Regions from separate parts of the Glutamicibacter sp. St.4D3 genome, predicted to be linked through region 2. Evidence: riboswitches for the same ligand, from Rfam matches in the RefSeq annotation. Region 2 holds a riboswitch; the other holds the start of a gene.
The links. Region 2 has a riboswitch for S-adenosylmethionine ahead of AC6I21_RS01150 (O-acetylhomoserine aminocarboxypropyltransferase/cysteine synthase family protein). Riboswitches for the same ligand answer to the same signal wherever they lie in the genome.
Positions count from the first base shown of each region.

Region 1 (7,427 bases), 380 kb from region 2:
ACGCATCAGCTCCTCATCGTGGATCGGGTCCCCGGGCTGGATCTGCAGGGTCACCAGCATCTGCAGGATCCGCTCGTAGGCCTCCTCGGCTTTGGAGGCACCTCGTGGGTGCAGTTGTGCGGTGACTGCCTGCGCCATTTTCCCTCTTTCGCGTTCGTTGCCAATTAACCCTTGACCCCTGAACTTTGTGTGATCTAGGCTACAGGACACCCTAGTATATAAGTTGGATACAAATCCCGTATTTCATCGGAGCGAAACGATGTCCCTGATCGATTTGCCTGCTTCCCACCCCGCCGCCCACGCCGCCAGGACGGAAGAAACCTCCCACGACTTCGTGTTCACGGCCAGCTGCCGGGACCGGGTGGGAATCATCCACGCGGTCAGCCAGTTCCTTGCCGGGCGGGGGCTGAACATCCGCGAGCACCAGCAGTTTGACGACACCGTCAACGCCAAGGTGCACCTGCGCACCGCGTTCCACAGCGACACCCCGCTGCGCGCCGCACAGCTGCGCGAGCAGTTCCGGCCCGTTGCCGAGCGCTTCAACATGGGCTTCCAGATCCGCGACTCCAAACCCACCCGCACCCTGCTGATGGTCTCCAAGTCCGGGCACTGCCTGAACGACCTGATCTTCCGCTGGCGCACCGGCACCCTGAACGCCCAGATCCCGCTGGTGGTCTCCAACCATGAGGACCTGCGCCCCATGGCCGAGGCCGCCGGGATCCCCTACCTGCACCTGCCGGTGAACGCCGGCAACCGCGCCGCGGCCGAGGCCCGGCTGCTGGAGCTGATCCAGGAGCACCGCATCGAGCTGGTGGTGCTGGCCCGGTACATGCAGATCTTCTCCGATGAGCTCGCCGCCGGGCTGCAGGGCCGGGTGATCAACATCCACCATTCGTTCCTGCCCGGGTTCAAGGGGGCCCGGCCCTACCATCAGGCCCACGCCCGCGGCGTGAAGCTGATCGGCGCCACCGCCCACTACGTCACCGCCGACCTGGATGAGGGGCCAATCATCGAGCAGAAGGTGATCCGGGTGGATCACTCCCATGATCCCCGCGCGCTGGCCCAGGCCGGGCAGGGCGCCGAATGCCAGGCGCTTTCGCGTGCCGTGCAGTGGCACTGCGAACACCGGGTGCTGCTGGAGGGCTCGGGCACCATCGTCTTCCGCTAGCCCGCATCCCCCCGCACATCCCAGACTTGAGCCCAGCAGTAGGAGAAAGACCATGTCACCCACCTCACGCGTCATCATCATCGGCGCCGGCATCGTCGGCGCGAACCTGGCCGACGAACTCGTCCAGCGCGGCTGGAAGGACATCACCGTCATCGAACAGGGGCCATTGGAACTGCCCGGCGGTTCCACCTCCCACGCCCCGGGGCTGGTGTTCCAGACCAACCCGTCCAAGACCATGACCGAATTCGCCAGCTACACGGTGCAGAAGCTGACCGATTTGGGGGCCTTCAACCCGGTGGGCGGCCTGGAGGTCGCCACCACCGAAACCCGCTGGCGGGACCTGCACCGCAAGCACGGCTGGGCCACCTCCTGGGGCGTGGAGGCCCAGCTGCTGGATGCCGGGCAATGCAAGCGGCGCTACCCGCTGCTGGATGAACAGGTCGTCTACGGCGGGCTCTACGTCCCCTCCGACGGGCTGGCCCTGGCCGGGGTGGCGGTGGAGAAGCTGATCGAACGCACCCGCGCCGCCGGGGTTGTCTACCGGGACCGCACCGAGGTCACCGGTGTGGGGCAGCAGGAGAACCGGGTCACCGGGGTGTGGGTGGGCGAGGAGTTCCTGGCCGCGGACATCGTGGTGTGCTGCGCGGGCTTCTGGGGCGCGAAGGTCGGGGCCATGGTGGGGGTGCGGGTGCCGCTGCTGCCGCTGGCCCACCAGTACGTGAAGACCACCAGCGTCAAGGGCCTGCGGGGGCGCAACAGCGAACCGAACGGCGCCAGCCTGCCCATCCTGCGCTACCAGGATCAGGACCTGTACTTCCGCGAGCACGGGGACCGCTACGGGATCGGCTCCTACGCGCACCGCCCGATGCCCGCGCTGATCGAGGACCTGCCCCGGATGGACCCGCAGGACCACACCCCGGAGAACATGCCCTCCAGCCTGCAGTTCACCGTCGAGGACTTCCTGCCGGCCTGGCAGGCCTCCAAGACGCTGCTGCCGGAGCTGGCCGAGGCGGAGATCGCCAGCGGCTTCAACGGGATCTTCTCCTTCACCCCCGACGGCGGCTCACTGGTCGGCCAGTGCCCGCAGGTGGAGGGCTTCTACCTGGCCGAGGCCGTGTGGGTCACCCATTCGGCCGGGATCGCCAAGGCGGTGGCCGAGCTGTTGAGCACCGGGCGCAGCGGCACCGACCTGTCCGACTGCGACGTCAACCGCTTCGAGGAGGTCGAACTGGCGCCCAGCTTCGTTCGGCAGACCGCCCAGCAGAACTTCGTGGAAATCTACGATGTGCGCCACCCCCTGGAGCCCCGGCTGGGCGCCCGCAACCTGCGGGTCAGCCCGTTCCACGCCCGGCAGCGGGAACTGGGCGCCCACTTCATGGAAGGCGGCGGGTGGGAACGCCCCTACTGGTACGAGTCCAACGCCCGCCACCTCGATGAGCTGCCCTGGGACTGGCGCCCGCCGATCCGGGACACCTGGTCCGCGCTGCACCATTCCCCGCTGGCGGCGGTGGAGGCGTACAAGACCCGCACCGCGGTGGCCATGTACGACATGACCCCACTCAAGCGCCTGGAGGTTTCCGGGCCCGGGGCACTGGCCCTGCTGCAGCGGCTGAGCACCGGGAACATGGCCAAGAGCGTCGGGGCGGTGACCTACACACTGCTGCTGGATGAGGCCGGCGGGATCCGCAGCGACATCACCGTCGCCCGGTTGGGACAGCACACCTTCCAGGTGGGGATCAACGGGAACATTGACACCGCCTACTTTCAGGTGGAGGCCCGCCGGCAGAACGAGGCCCTGGTGCCCGGCGGCTGGGTGCAGGTGCGGGACATCACCGGCGGCACCTGCTGCATCGGGTTGTGGGGTCCGCTGGCCCGGGAGGTCATCGAGCTGGTCAGCGACGATGACTTCTCCAATGAGGGGCTGCGCTACTTCCGGGCCCGCGCCGCCCACCTGGGCGGGGTGCCGGTCACCGCGCTGCGCCTGTCCTATGTGGGGGAGCTGGGCTGGGAGATCTACACCAGCGCGGAGAACGGCCAGCGCCTGTGGGAGGTGCTGTGGCAGGCCGGGCAGAGGCACGGCATCATCGCCGCCGGGCGGGCCGCTTTCGCCTCCCTGCGCCTGGAAAAGGGCTATCGCTCCTGGGGCGTGGACATGAGCACCGAGCACAACCCGTTTGAGGCCGGGCTCGGATTCGCGGTCAGCGCCAAGAAGGAGCAGGACTTCGTGGGCAAGGCCGCGGTGCAGCGGCTGCGCGAGGCACCGCCCACCCGCAGCCTGCGCTGCCTGCTGATCGAGAACGCCGGGGATCTGGTGCTGGGCAAGGAGCCGGTGTTCCATCAGGGGCGCGCGGTCGGCTATGTCACCAGTGCCGGGTTCGCGCACACCGTGGGACGGCCCATCGCGCTGGCCTGGCTGCCGGCCGAGCTCACGTTCGGGCAGCAGGTGCAGGTGGAGTACTTCGGCCGGCGGATCAACGCCACGATCACCCAGGACCCCGTCTACGACCCGCAGATGAAGCGGCTGCGCGGCCTGGAGCCGCAGGCTTCCCCCGCCGGCGCCCCGGTCGGCGCCGGGTAGCGCACCGGCGGGGGCGGGCGCTACAGCCGTTTCAGGTCACGGGTGGCCGGACCCTCCAGCCGCCGGCCCTGGGCGCTGAACCGCGACCCGTGCAGCGGGCAGTCCCAGGTGTTCTGCGCGGCATTCCACTGCAGGATCCCGCCCAGGTGGGTGCAGACCCCGGAAAGCCGGCAGGCATCCGGGTCCTGCGGGTTCTCGGCCACCACCTGGCGCCCCTGGCGGTGCACGCCGGGGCGGTCCCGGGTCTGCTGCGGGTTGGTGGGGGCCGCAAGCATGCGCGCCCAGTCGGTGAGCAGCAGCCGGGCCACGGTGGCGTTCATGCTGACCGCGTCCAGCCACGCGCCGGGGGACCGGTTGCCGGAGCTTAGCTGCCGGGCCCAGGGCAGGTTCCCGCCCAGGATGTCGGAGGACAGGCGCAGGGCGGCGGCCACCGCATTGGTCATGCCCCACTTGTTGAACCCGGTGGCCACATGGATCTGCCCGCCGCTGCCGGGCATGGTGCCCACGATCGGCAGCGCCCCGGCCGCCCGGTAGTCCTGCGCGGACCAGCTGTCGGTGCGTTCGGTGACCGGCAGCTGGTCGCGCGCCCACCGGTCCAGCTCGCGTTCCGCCGCGGCCGGGTCCCCGCGGCCCACCCGGTGGCCGTGGCCACCGACCAGCAGCAGCGGGCCGGTCATGTCCCGGGCGGTGCGGATGGAGTACCCGGCCGAGTCGATGGCCAGGAACATGCCCTCGGGGGCCTGTGCCCCGTCCCGCACCCGGTAGGCCAGGGCGTAGGAGCGGTTCGGCTCCAGCCGGGCGAAGTGCCCGCCACGGTCCAGCACCGGGGTGCCGGTGGCCAGCACCAACTGATCCGCGTACAGGTTCCCGGTGGGGGTCTGCACCCGGATCGGCGCCCCCTGCCCGGCCTTGAGCATCCGGGTGTGCTCAAAGATCTTCCCGCCGCGGCTGCGCAGTTCCTCGGCCAGCAGGCCCAGCACCCGCATCGGATCCAGCTGCGCCTGTTCGGGCAGGCGCAGCGCCCCGGCCACCTCGAACGGCAGCGACACCTGGCCACCGGGCAGTTCCTCCACCATCACCCCGGCCTCACCGCTGGCCGCCGCCTCGGCTCGCAGCCGGGGCAGTGATGCGCGGCGCAGTGCGAAGGTGTACGCGTCCTGGTGCTCCACCTGCACCGAGTTCTCCTCCAGATAGCGCAGCAGCCAAGACTGCCCCTCCCGGTTCGCCTCCACATAGGCCCGCAGCGCCGGAATCGACTGGCGGCGGCGGATCTGCTGCAGCGTGCCGCCCTGCAGCAGGCTCAGCTTGGCGGTGCTGTGCCCGGTGGTTCCGGCGCCCACCGTCTGCGCCTCGATCACCGCCACCTGCAGCCGCGCCCGGCTGAGCAGCACCGCCGTGGTCAGCCCGGTCAGCCCGGCCCCCACGACCACCACGTCGTAGCGTCCATCGGATTCAAAGTCATCGGTGTTGATCGGCGCGCTGGTGCGCTGCCATGTCGAGGTCATGATCCCTCCTGAAGGATTGGGTTGCTCGGGCCGCCACATGTCGATGCCCTGACCGTAGCCACGCACGCACCAGCACCCAACCCGTCCAAGGGACTTTGAAGCTGCGGATGGCGGACCATGGGGGCGGGAGGAAAGCCCCGAACGGTAGCAGCGCTCCGGTCTGCGCGGCAAGCCCCGGGAAACAGCCGGTTCACAACCCGTCTTTTGTTCGTCATCCGGGCCGCCAAGCACGTCATGTTCGGGCCGGCGGACGTCCAGTGCGACGTGACATGACGTTGTGAGTCCGGCGGTGACGGCACCACTGGCCGGGCCCCGGCGACCGGTGGTGCAATCGAAGCTCACCATCCAGAGCGGCCGAGAGACCTGGCTCAACGACGCCGCAGCAAGTTCACGACCGTGAATAGTGCTTCCGCCAGGTTCGATGGAACCGCAGCGCCACATTCCGCGCTCGGCATCCTTCGGAGCAACGTCTCTACGGGAGGAAAACAATGACCACCACCGCCACCACTAGCCGGCTGCCCCGCACCCCGTTTGCCGGGCAGGCCGACACCGCCGAACTCTCCCACTGATCCGCCGTGGCGAGCCAGGTGGCCGACACGTTGGCCAGGGACGCACTGGCCCGCGACCGCGCCAACCAGCAGCCGGTCCAGGAAGTCCAGCTGCTGCGCAGCGCAGGGCTGCTGAACCTGCTGGTGCCCGCCCAGTACGGGGGCTCCGGAGCCCACTTTGAGACGGCCTTCGCGGTGGTGCGCATCCTGGCCACCGCCGACGGCTCGATCGCCCAGCTGTTGGCCTACCACTACTTCAACCAGACGGGGATCGCGTTCTACGCCCCGCCCGAGAAGCAGGCCGACTGGTGGCGGCGCACCGTGGAGGGCGGCTGGCTGTGGGGCGACTCGATGAACCCGGTGGACCCCTCATTGACCCTGCGCTCCGACGGGCAGGGCGGCTACCTGCTGAACGGAACCAAACGGTTCTCCACCGGCTCCGGGGTCGGGGAGGTCATCATCGTCAACGCGGTGGTCGAGGACGGCCCGCTGGCCTCAAAGGCGCTGGCCTTCGTGCTGGAAACCACCCGGCAGGGCCTGGAACTCGTCGACGACTGGGACCATCTGGGCCAGCGGCTGAGCGCCTCGAACACCGTGCACTACAAGAATGTGCGTGTCACCGCGCAGGACATCCTCGGTGAGGTGACCGAGGAACCGGTCGCCACCCTGCTCATCCCCGGCCTGCAGCTGGCCTTCGCGCACTTCTACGTGGGCATTGCCCAGGGGGCACTGGCCCAGGGGCGGCGCATCCTGCTGGAGCGGCAGAACGCCTGGTTCCTCTCCGGGGTGCAGACCTACTCACGGGACGTGGTGTTCCAGCGCATCATCGGCGAACTGAAGGCCCGCACCGCGGCGGCCGAGGCGCTCACCGAGAAGCTCGCACGCCGCTACGACGCCCTGATTGCGCTCGCCGGGGAGGTCAGTGCCGATGAGCGGGCCGAACTTGCCGTGGCGATCGCCGAGGTGAAGGTGGTGTCCACCGAGGTGGGCCTGGAAACCGCCCACCGCATCTACGAGGTGACCGGTTCCTCCTCCACGAAGAACGATGTGGGCCTGGATCTGTACTGGCGCAATGTGCGCACCCACACGCTGCACGACCCGGTGGACTACAAGAAGATCGAGGTCGGCCAGTACTTCCTGCACGGTGAACCGCAGCCGATTTCGCTGTACACCTAGGCGGCGTGGCCGCCAGCGCCCGCCCCGCCTACCTTGCACAGCAGCTTCCCCACCGACAGACCCAAAGGAAAACACCATGACCACAGTGGCAACCACCCACAGCACCGCTTCAGCTGACGCTCCGGGTGCCGCGCGCCAAAGTGCCAACCGCCTGCAGCGCCTGCGAGCCCGCTTCGCGCCAATCTTCGAGTCCATTGCCGCCGGGGCGGTCGAACGCGACCGCACCGGCCAGCTGCCCTTCGCCGAGATCAGGCAACTGGCCGACGCCGGGTTCGGGGCGGTGCGCGTGCCCGAGAGCCACGGCGGCGCCGGAGCGGATCTGGGCGAGCTGTTCGAACTGCTCACCGACCTGGCGGCCGCCGATTCCAACATCGCCCAGGCGCTGCGCACCCACTTCGCGTTCGTCGAGGACCGGCTGGTGGCCGCCCCCGGGCCGGGGCGTGACCAATGGC
Region 1 is NZ_AP039380.1:3,194,620-3,202,046, reverse strand. It holds gene AC6I21_RS14735 (GntR family transcriptional regulator) at 1-138, opposite strand, end outside; gene purU (formyltetrahydrofolate deformylase) at 260-1,168, shown strand; gene AC6I21_RS14725 (GcvT family protein) at 1,221-3,746, shown strand; gene AC6I21_RS14720 (FAD-dependent oxidoreductase) at 3,767-5,251, opposite strand; SAM riboswitch class I at 5,590-5,679, shown strand; gene AC6I21_RS14715 (acyl-CoA dehydrogenase family protein) at 5,827-6,975, shown strand; gene AC6I21_RS14710 (acyl-CoA dehydrogenase family protein) at 7,052-7,427, shown strand, end outside.
Region 1: it holds a riboswitch for S-adenosylmethionine, as region 2 does, so the genes downstream of both, AC6I21_RS14715 (acyl-CoA dehydrogenase family protein) here and AC6I21_RS01150 (O-acetylhomoserine aminocarboxypropyltransferase/cysteine synthase family protein) in region 2, are expected to answer to the same signal.

Region 2 (7,427 bases):
CCCGCCGTGCACCCGGCGCAGCAGGCCGTCGGTTTCCAGCAGCGCCAAATCCCGCCGGACGGTTTCGCGGGTGATGGCAAAACGTTCGGAGAGTTCCGCGACGGAGACCTTCCCGTGTGTTTCCACCGCTTCGGTGATGAGCCGGTGTCTCTCTTCGGCGAACATTCCTGCCTCCCATGTGCGTGAGCTGACCCACAGCGATCTGTGTTTGTATGACTTTATGCCTGTTTGTGTGGCATCGTCAAGACATTTGGGGGACAAAAGTTGGCGTTATGTTTGCTTATCTGTGCTTTGGGGCTCTTATTCGCCCTGCGGGGCCACTGGCTCCGGGGCGCCCTCGTCCAGCGGGTGGGCGATTTCGTCCCGCCAGAAGCGGCCGCACCACCAGGCGATGACGGCAAAGACCGGGGAGGCCAGGCCCGCGAAGATGAAGATCTCCCGCGGCGCAACAAGCTGGCTCAGCGGTCCGGTGACGGCCATAGAGACCGGCATCAGGGCCAGGGAGACGAAGAAGTCCAGGCTGGAAATCCTGCCGAGCAGGTGCGCCGGCACCCGCCGCTGCAGCAGCGTGCCCCAGGTGACCTGCCCAATCCCGTCGGTCAGCCCCACGATGAACAGCAGGATCACCAGGCACCACAGGGCCGGGACGAAGCCCACGGCAACCAGCGGCAGGGAGCCAAAACCCCAGCAGGCCATCATGATGCTCAGGTAGCGCCGGGGCATGCGCAGCGTGGCGGTGGCCATTGACCCCAGGGCGCAGCCCACGCCGTAGGCGGCCAGTGCGGAGGCGAAGTCCGTCGCGTCCCCGCCCAGCCGGTCGCTGACCTCGAAGGGCAGCAGTACTTCGAAGGGCCCAATGAACGTGAAGACCGCAACCACCGCGAACAGCAGCGTCCAGCGCAGCCACGGGGTGCCCACCGTGTAGCCCACGCCCTCCCGCAGCTGGTGGATGATGCCGCCCCCGGCCTGCTGCCCGCTGCCGCCGGCGGGCCGGTCATAGGCCGAGGCATGGGAAATGCGGCGCAGGGTCAGCAGGGCCGCCACGTGGGTTACCGAAATCCCGGCAATCGCGTGGGCGGGGGAAACCGAGGCCACCAGCACCCCGGCCGCCAACGGACCCAACGCGGTCTGCACCACCGGGCGCACCGTGCCCTCGATGCCGTTGGCCGCCAGCAGCTCGGCGGCCGGCAGCATTCGCGGCAACAGTGCCGAATAGGCCGGATAGAAGAACGCGGCCCCGGCCCCGGAGAGGAATCCGGCCAGCACCAGGTGCCACAGCTGCAGGCTGTGGGTCAGGGCCAGCGCCGCCGTGGCGCTCATCACCAGCAGTGAGGCGGTTTCCACCAGCAGCAGGATCTTGCGGCAGGAGTACCTGTCGGCAGCGATCCCGCCCAGCAGCACCAGGCCAATCAGGCCGAGCGAGGTGGCCGTGGCGACGCTGGAGAGCTGCACCGGACCGCCGCCGAGCTGGCGCACCTGGTAGACCATGGCCACCGCCCACATGCCGTGGGCCAGGGTGGAGAGCACCAGGGCGCACGCCAACACGGTGTAGTCGCGGCGCGCGAAGGGCCGCAGCAGGCGGATCGCGGCGAATGGCTTGGCGCCCATGGCGCACTCCTCGGGTCGGTGATTTGTCTATCGTCACCGATCCGATTGATATTTGTCAATCACTATTTGCCGGGCCCGCCGCCCCGCCTGGCCGCAGCCTGCCGTGGCGGGGGCAGCGGGCAAGCGCTAGGCCAGCAGCTGGCGTTTGGAGGAGATCACCCCGGTGTTGAACCCGGCCAGGCGCAGCCCGCCGTGGAAGCGGGCGTGTTCGATCTTCACGCAGCGGTCCATGACCACATTCAGCCCTGCGGCCTCGGCGCGCTCAGCCACCTCCTCGTGCCAGGAACCCAGCTGCAGCCACAGGGTCTTGGCCCCCACGGCCAGGGCCTCGTCCAGCACCCCGGGCAGGTCATCATGCTTGCGGAAGACCTCGACCAGGTCGGGGGTCTCGGGCAGGTCCGCCAGCGACTTGTAGACCGGTTGGCCCAGGATCTCGTCCACCACCGGGTTGATGAAGTACACCCGGTAGTTTGAGGAGGACAGCAGGTAGGTGGCCACGAAGTAGCTGGCCCGAGAGGGCTTGTTCGAGGCCCCCACGATCGCGATCGAGGTGGTCTCGCGCAGGATCTGGAGGCGCTGCGCGGCGCTGGGGCCCTGCCAGGTGCGTAGTGCGGTGCTCATTAGTTCGCTCCCTTCCCGGCCGGCACGGCGCAGGCCGCCGCGTCATAGGACGGCATCTCGAATTGGTGCTCCGGCTCCGGCTGCTGGGCGGCGCTCAGTGCCTGGTCCAGGTCCCAGATGATGTCCTCGACATCCTCCAGGCCCACCGACAGGCGGATCAGGTCCTGCGGCACCCCGGCCGCCTGCAGCTGCTCCTCGCTCAGCTGCTGGTGGGTGGTGGACCCCGGGTGCAGCACCAGGGTGCGTGCATCACCGATGTTTGCCAGGTGGCTGGCCAGCTGCAGGGCCTGGATGAACTTGGCCCCGGCCTGCCGGCCGCCCTTGATTCCGAAGCTGAAGACCGAACCCACACCCAGCGGCAGCAGCTTGCGCGCCTGCTCGTGCTGGGGATGGGAGGCCAGGCCCGCATAGTTCACATAGCTGACCCGGTCATCGGCCTCCAGCCACTGGGCGACCTGCTGGGCGTTGGCCAGGTGTGCGTCCATCCGCTGGGCCAGGGTCTCCACGCCCTGCAGCAGCTGGAACGCGGACTGCGCCGGCAGGGAGGGGCCGAAATCGCGCAGCTGCTCACTGCGCAGCTTGGTCAAAAACCCGTACTCCCCGAAGTTGCCCCACCAGGAGACGTTCCCATAGCTGGGTACCGGCTCGGTCATGGTGGGGAACTTCCCGTTGCCCCAGTTGAAGGTGCCCGATTCGATGACCACCCCGCCCAGGGTGGTGCCGTGGCCGCCAATGAACTTGGTCGCCGAATGGATCACGATGTCCGCGCCGTGCTCGATCGGACGCAACAGGTAGGGCGGGGTCAGCGTCGAATCGACCACCAGCGGAATGTCGTGGCGGTGCGCCACCGCCGCCAGCCCGGCCAGGTCGGCAATGTCCCCGGAGGGGTTGGCAACCACCTCGGTGTACACCGCCTTGGTGTTCGACCCGATCGCGGCCTCGAAATCGGCCGGGTCGTTGGAGTCGATGAAGGTGGTCTGAATGCCAAAGCGGCGCAGTGAGACATCCAGCTGGGTGATGGTCCCGCCGTAGAGCTTCGCAGAGGCGACAATGTGGTCTCCGGCCTGGGCCAGCGCGGCAAAGGTGATGAACTCCGCCGCCATGCCCGAACCGGTGGCCACCGCGCCGATCCCGCCCTCCAGGGAGGCCATGCGCTCCTCGAAGGCGGCCACTGTCGGGTTGCCGATGCGGGAGTAGATGTTCCCGTACTTCTGCAGCGCAAACAGGTTCGCCGCATCATCGGTGTCCTTGAATACGAAGGACGTGCTTTGGTAGATCGGCACCGCGCGGGCGCCGTGTTCGGCATCGGGGGTTCCGCCGGCGTGCAGGGCACGGGTGCGGAATCCAAACTTGTGGTCGGCCATGGTGGCGTGACTCCTTATCGGCTCGTCTTCCGGCCCACCGCGGCATTGGCCGGGAGGGCCATCAAGGCAATATCCCGGAATCAATGTCTGTCTTCACTGCACTGGCCCTACGGCCGAAGACAGCTCCATCGTTTCTGGCGGTAGCACCGTATCCACCGGCTGTGGCAGGTTGCTGCGGCGTCATCGAACCAGATCTCTCGGCCGCTCGGGATGGTTACCCCCAGTGTCTCAACATGTGTGAATGTGACCCAAGTTGTGCGTCGAAAGATTGCGCGGCGCGTCACAGGCCCCATCCGGCCATCCGCACCCCGGGGGATTCAGCGCCACCGGCAGTACTGGCTAGACTCAAGAAGTATGAATGGTGCACTGGCTTTGGTTCGACACGGACAAACCGACTGGAACCTGGCAGGCAGGCTGCAGGGGCAGACGGACATCCCGCTCAACGCGACCGGGCGGGAACAGGCGCGCGCGGTCGGCGCCCGGCTGGCCGATGAGGGCTGGGATGTGGTCCTGGCCTCCCCGCTGGGCCGCGCCCAGGAAAGCGCGCAGATCATTGCCAAGACCCTTGGGGCCCGCACCGGCCCGCCGGTGCCGGAACTGGTGGAGCGCGGATTCGGGCCACTGGAGGGGCAGTGCCGCTCGGAGCTGGATGAGGACCTGGTGCAGGAGCTGATGGAGCAGGCCGAACCTCGTTCGGCCGTGCTGCGCCGGGCAGTGCCGGCCCTGCTCCAGCTGGCCGCCACCCACCCCCAGCAGCGCATCCTGTGTGTCAGCCACGGGGCGACCATGCGCATCATCCGCGACACCCTGCTCGGACGCCGCCTGCCCCAGGGCGTGGAGAACGGGGAAGTGGTGCCCCTGGACCTGGGCGAACTGCGCGAACTGGAACTGGCCCTGCGCGACGGTGACCCGGTCGTGGTCTAGGAACAGGGCCAGCCGCCACCGCCCGGTGGGTGGTCGCAGGAAATCCGGTCAAAGACCTCACGAAAAGCTGTCCCGCCACGTTTACATGGTGAGAGCCAATCACCAGGAGCACCATGAAGCAGCCATTCGAACAGATCGTGCAGGCCCACGGACTGAGCGTGTTGCGCGTGTGCCGCTCCCTGCTGGATGAACACCGCGCCAAGGACGCCTGGTCGGAAACCTTCCTGGCCGCCCTGCGGGCCTACCCGCAACTGGATCCGGAGGCCAACGTCCAGGCTTGGCTGGTGCGCATCGCCCACCGCAAGGCCATCGATGAGCTGCGCCGCCACCGCGGCGAGGATCTGGAGACCGACCCCGTCGCACACGCCCACTCGACGGAGGCCGGGCCAGAAGGCCGGGCCGAAAACCTGGAGCTGTGGCAGCTGGTCAAGCAGTTGCCGGAAAAACAACGCTTGGTCGTTGCGTACCGCTATTTGGGTGGATTGGACTACCGGCAGATCTCCCAGATTCTTTCCGGAACCCCGGAAGCAGCGCGGCGCGCCGCCGCCGACGGGATCAGCAATCTGCGACGCCGAATGGACGCCGGATCAGCAACTGGAGGAAAACCATGAGTCAGCTTGATGGCACCGCCCCGCTGAACACCCCGCCGACCGCCGCTGAGCAGCGCCTCCTGGCCAGCCTGCACGACCGGCTGGAGCAGGCCGCCCACCGGGAGCACCTTACCGATGCGGTGTACCGGATCGTGCAGTCGCCCCTGGGTCCACTGTTGGTGGCCGCCACGGAGGCCGGGCTGGTGCGGGTGGCCTTCGCCTCGGAGGAGCACGAGCGCGTGCTGGAACAGCTCAGCGAAAGCCTGGGTGCCCGGATCCTGCGCTCGCCGGGCGCATTGGACACCGCGGCCCGGCAGCTGGAGGAGTACTTCAGCGGCCACCGCACCAGCTTCACCCTGCCGCTGGATCTGCGGCTCTCCACCGAATTCCGGCGCCGGGTCCAGCTGGAACTGGGCCACATCGGTTACGGACACACCCTGAGCTACCGGCAAATGGCCGAACGCATCGGAAAGCCTGCGGCCGTACGGGCCGTGGGGTCGGCCTGCGCCACCAACCCGCTGCCCATTGTGCTGCCCTGCCACCGGGTGCTGCGTACCGATGGTTCGCTGGGCGGCTACCTGGGCGGGCTGCAGGCCAAGCGGATCCTGCTGCAGCTGGAAAACCCGAACGGCGCGCGGCAACCCTCCACCCTGTTCTAGCTCCCCATGCGACGCCCGGGGTGCCGGCGCTTGCGTGGGAGGGCGACCGCCGATTCCACGTGAAACAACCTTGAGAGGCTGATAGCGTCACCGACGTGGTGTGATAGAGGTTTGGCGCCACTACGAGAGAATGTTCGACAAACGATTTCGTTTGCCATCCGACCCTGTTGTCCTCCCGCGAGGATCGGGGGTACGGACCGGATCAGGCATCGATGACCAGGTCCGTGCTCGCGGTGGAGCAACAGGGCAGGAATTTTCCGGCTTCGATTTCCCGGGCCCGGATCCCGCCCTGGTGGTTCATGTCCACCTCACCGGAGAGCTTGATGACCTTGCAGGAGCCGCACATGCCCTCCTGGCAGTTGGCCCCGATGCGCACCCCGGCCTGTTTGGCGACCGGCAAAATCCGCTGGTCGGGGTCGATGCGCACCTTCAGGCCGGACTTGAGGAAGGACATGGTCAAACTGCCTTCCCCGACGGTGGCAAACTCCTGGGGGTCCGTGGGCGGTGTGCCGCCAAGGTCCGGTGGCGGCCCGGGCGCCGCATCCGATGCGGAACCACGCCCGCCCTCCTCCGTGGGCAGGGCGCCGGGCGGGTTTCCCGGCGGCGTGGCTGGCGCCGGGTCGTACAGGCTTAGGTTCTGCTGTTCGAATTGGGATTCGGGCGCCTCGGCCATTTCCCCGGCCAGGTCCTCGGCATATGCCAACTCCTGCTGGTATTCCAGGCGGGTCTGCCGGCCCCCCGAGAAGAACTCCATGTGGATGGAGGTGTCGTCAACCCCCACCTCCAGCAGCAATTGGGCCGCGTTGTTCAGGTACCCCTCTGGGCCGCACGCATAGACGTGGCGGCCGTTCGCGTCCGGGGCCACCTGCTCAATCATGTGGCAGGTCAGCCGTCCCAGCATCCATTCCCAGTCCCCGGGCACGGAGCGGTCCCCCAGGGAGTAGTACACCGTGATGCGTTCATCGACCGCCGCAATGTACTCCAGTTCCTTGGCGAATCCGAACCCGCCGGGTTCGGCTCCGTGGTACAGCACCACGACGTCGGCCTGGCCGGGCAGGGCGTGGATGGTGCGCACCATGGAGATGATCGGGGTGATGCCCGCCCCGGCGGCCAGGAAGAGAAAGCGCGCGCGGCGCTCGGCGTCGGGCAGGTGGAAGGCGCCAATCGGGCCGAGCATCTCTAGCACGGTGCCCGGGCGCACGTGCCGGTGCACCCACGGGGAGACCAGACCCTGTTCCTCGCGCTTGACGGTGATGTTAAAGGTCCATGGTTCGGTGGGCGCACTGCAAATCGAATAGTTCCGGTCGACCGGTTCCTGGCCTTCCCCGTGAACGGGAAAGGCGATGTTCAGGTACTGGCCGGAGCGGAACGCCAGCGGGGCCCCGTCGGTGCGGCGGAAGACGAAGGTCATCATGCCCCCGGCCTCGGGGATCGTTTCCACGCATTCGGCGCTGAATTCCTGCGGGTGCCATGGGCTCAGGGCGCGGGCGGCACCGGCGGCCTGGTTCGTGGCCCGCAGCATCCGGTTCCAGGGCATCTCCAGGCCGCGGATGCGCTGGATGCCGGAGGCGCGGATGCTCGTGGTGGTGACCGTCATGCCAGATGCTCCCGCATCCGCTGCACGTACCAGTTGATGAACGCCTCCACCTGGTACTCGCTTT
Region 2 is NZ_AP039380.1:225,190-232,616, forward strand. It holds gene AC6I21_RS01135 (DeoR/GlpR family DNA-binding transcription regulator) at 1-165, opposite strand, end outside; gene AC6I21_RS01140 (MFS transporter) at 301-1,608, opposite strand; gene AC6I21_RS01145 (CoA-binding protein) at 1,735-2,229, opposite strand; gene AC6I21_RS01150 (O-acetylhomoserine aminocarboxypropyltransferase/cysteine synthase family protein) at 2,229-3,593, opposite strand; SAM riboswitch class I at 3,716-3,810, opposite strand; gene AC6I21_RS01155 (histidine phosphatase family protein) at 3,948-4,517, shown strand; gene AC6I21_RS01160 (RNA polymerase sigma factor) at 4,631-5,128, shown strand; gene AC6I21_RS01165 (methylated-DNA--[protein]-cysteine S-methyltransferase) at 5,125-5,766, shown strand; gene AC6I21_RS01170 (flavin reductase family protein) at 5,969-7,363, opposite strand; gene AC6I21_RS01175 (aromatic ring-hydroxylating oxygenase subunit alpha) at 7,360-7,427, opposite strand, start outside.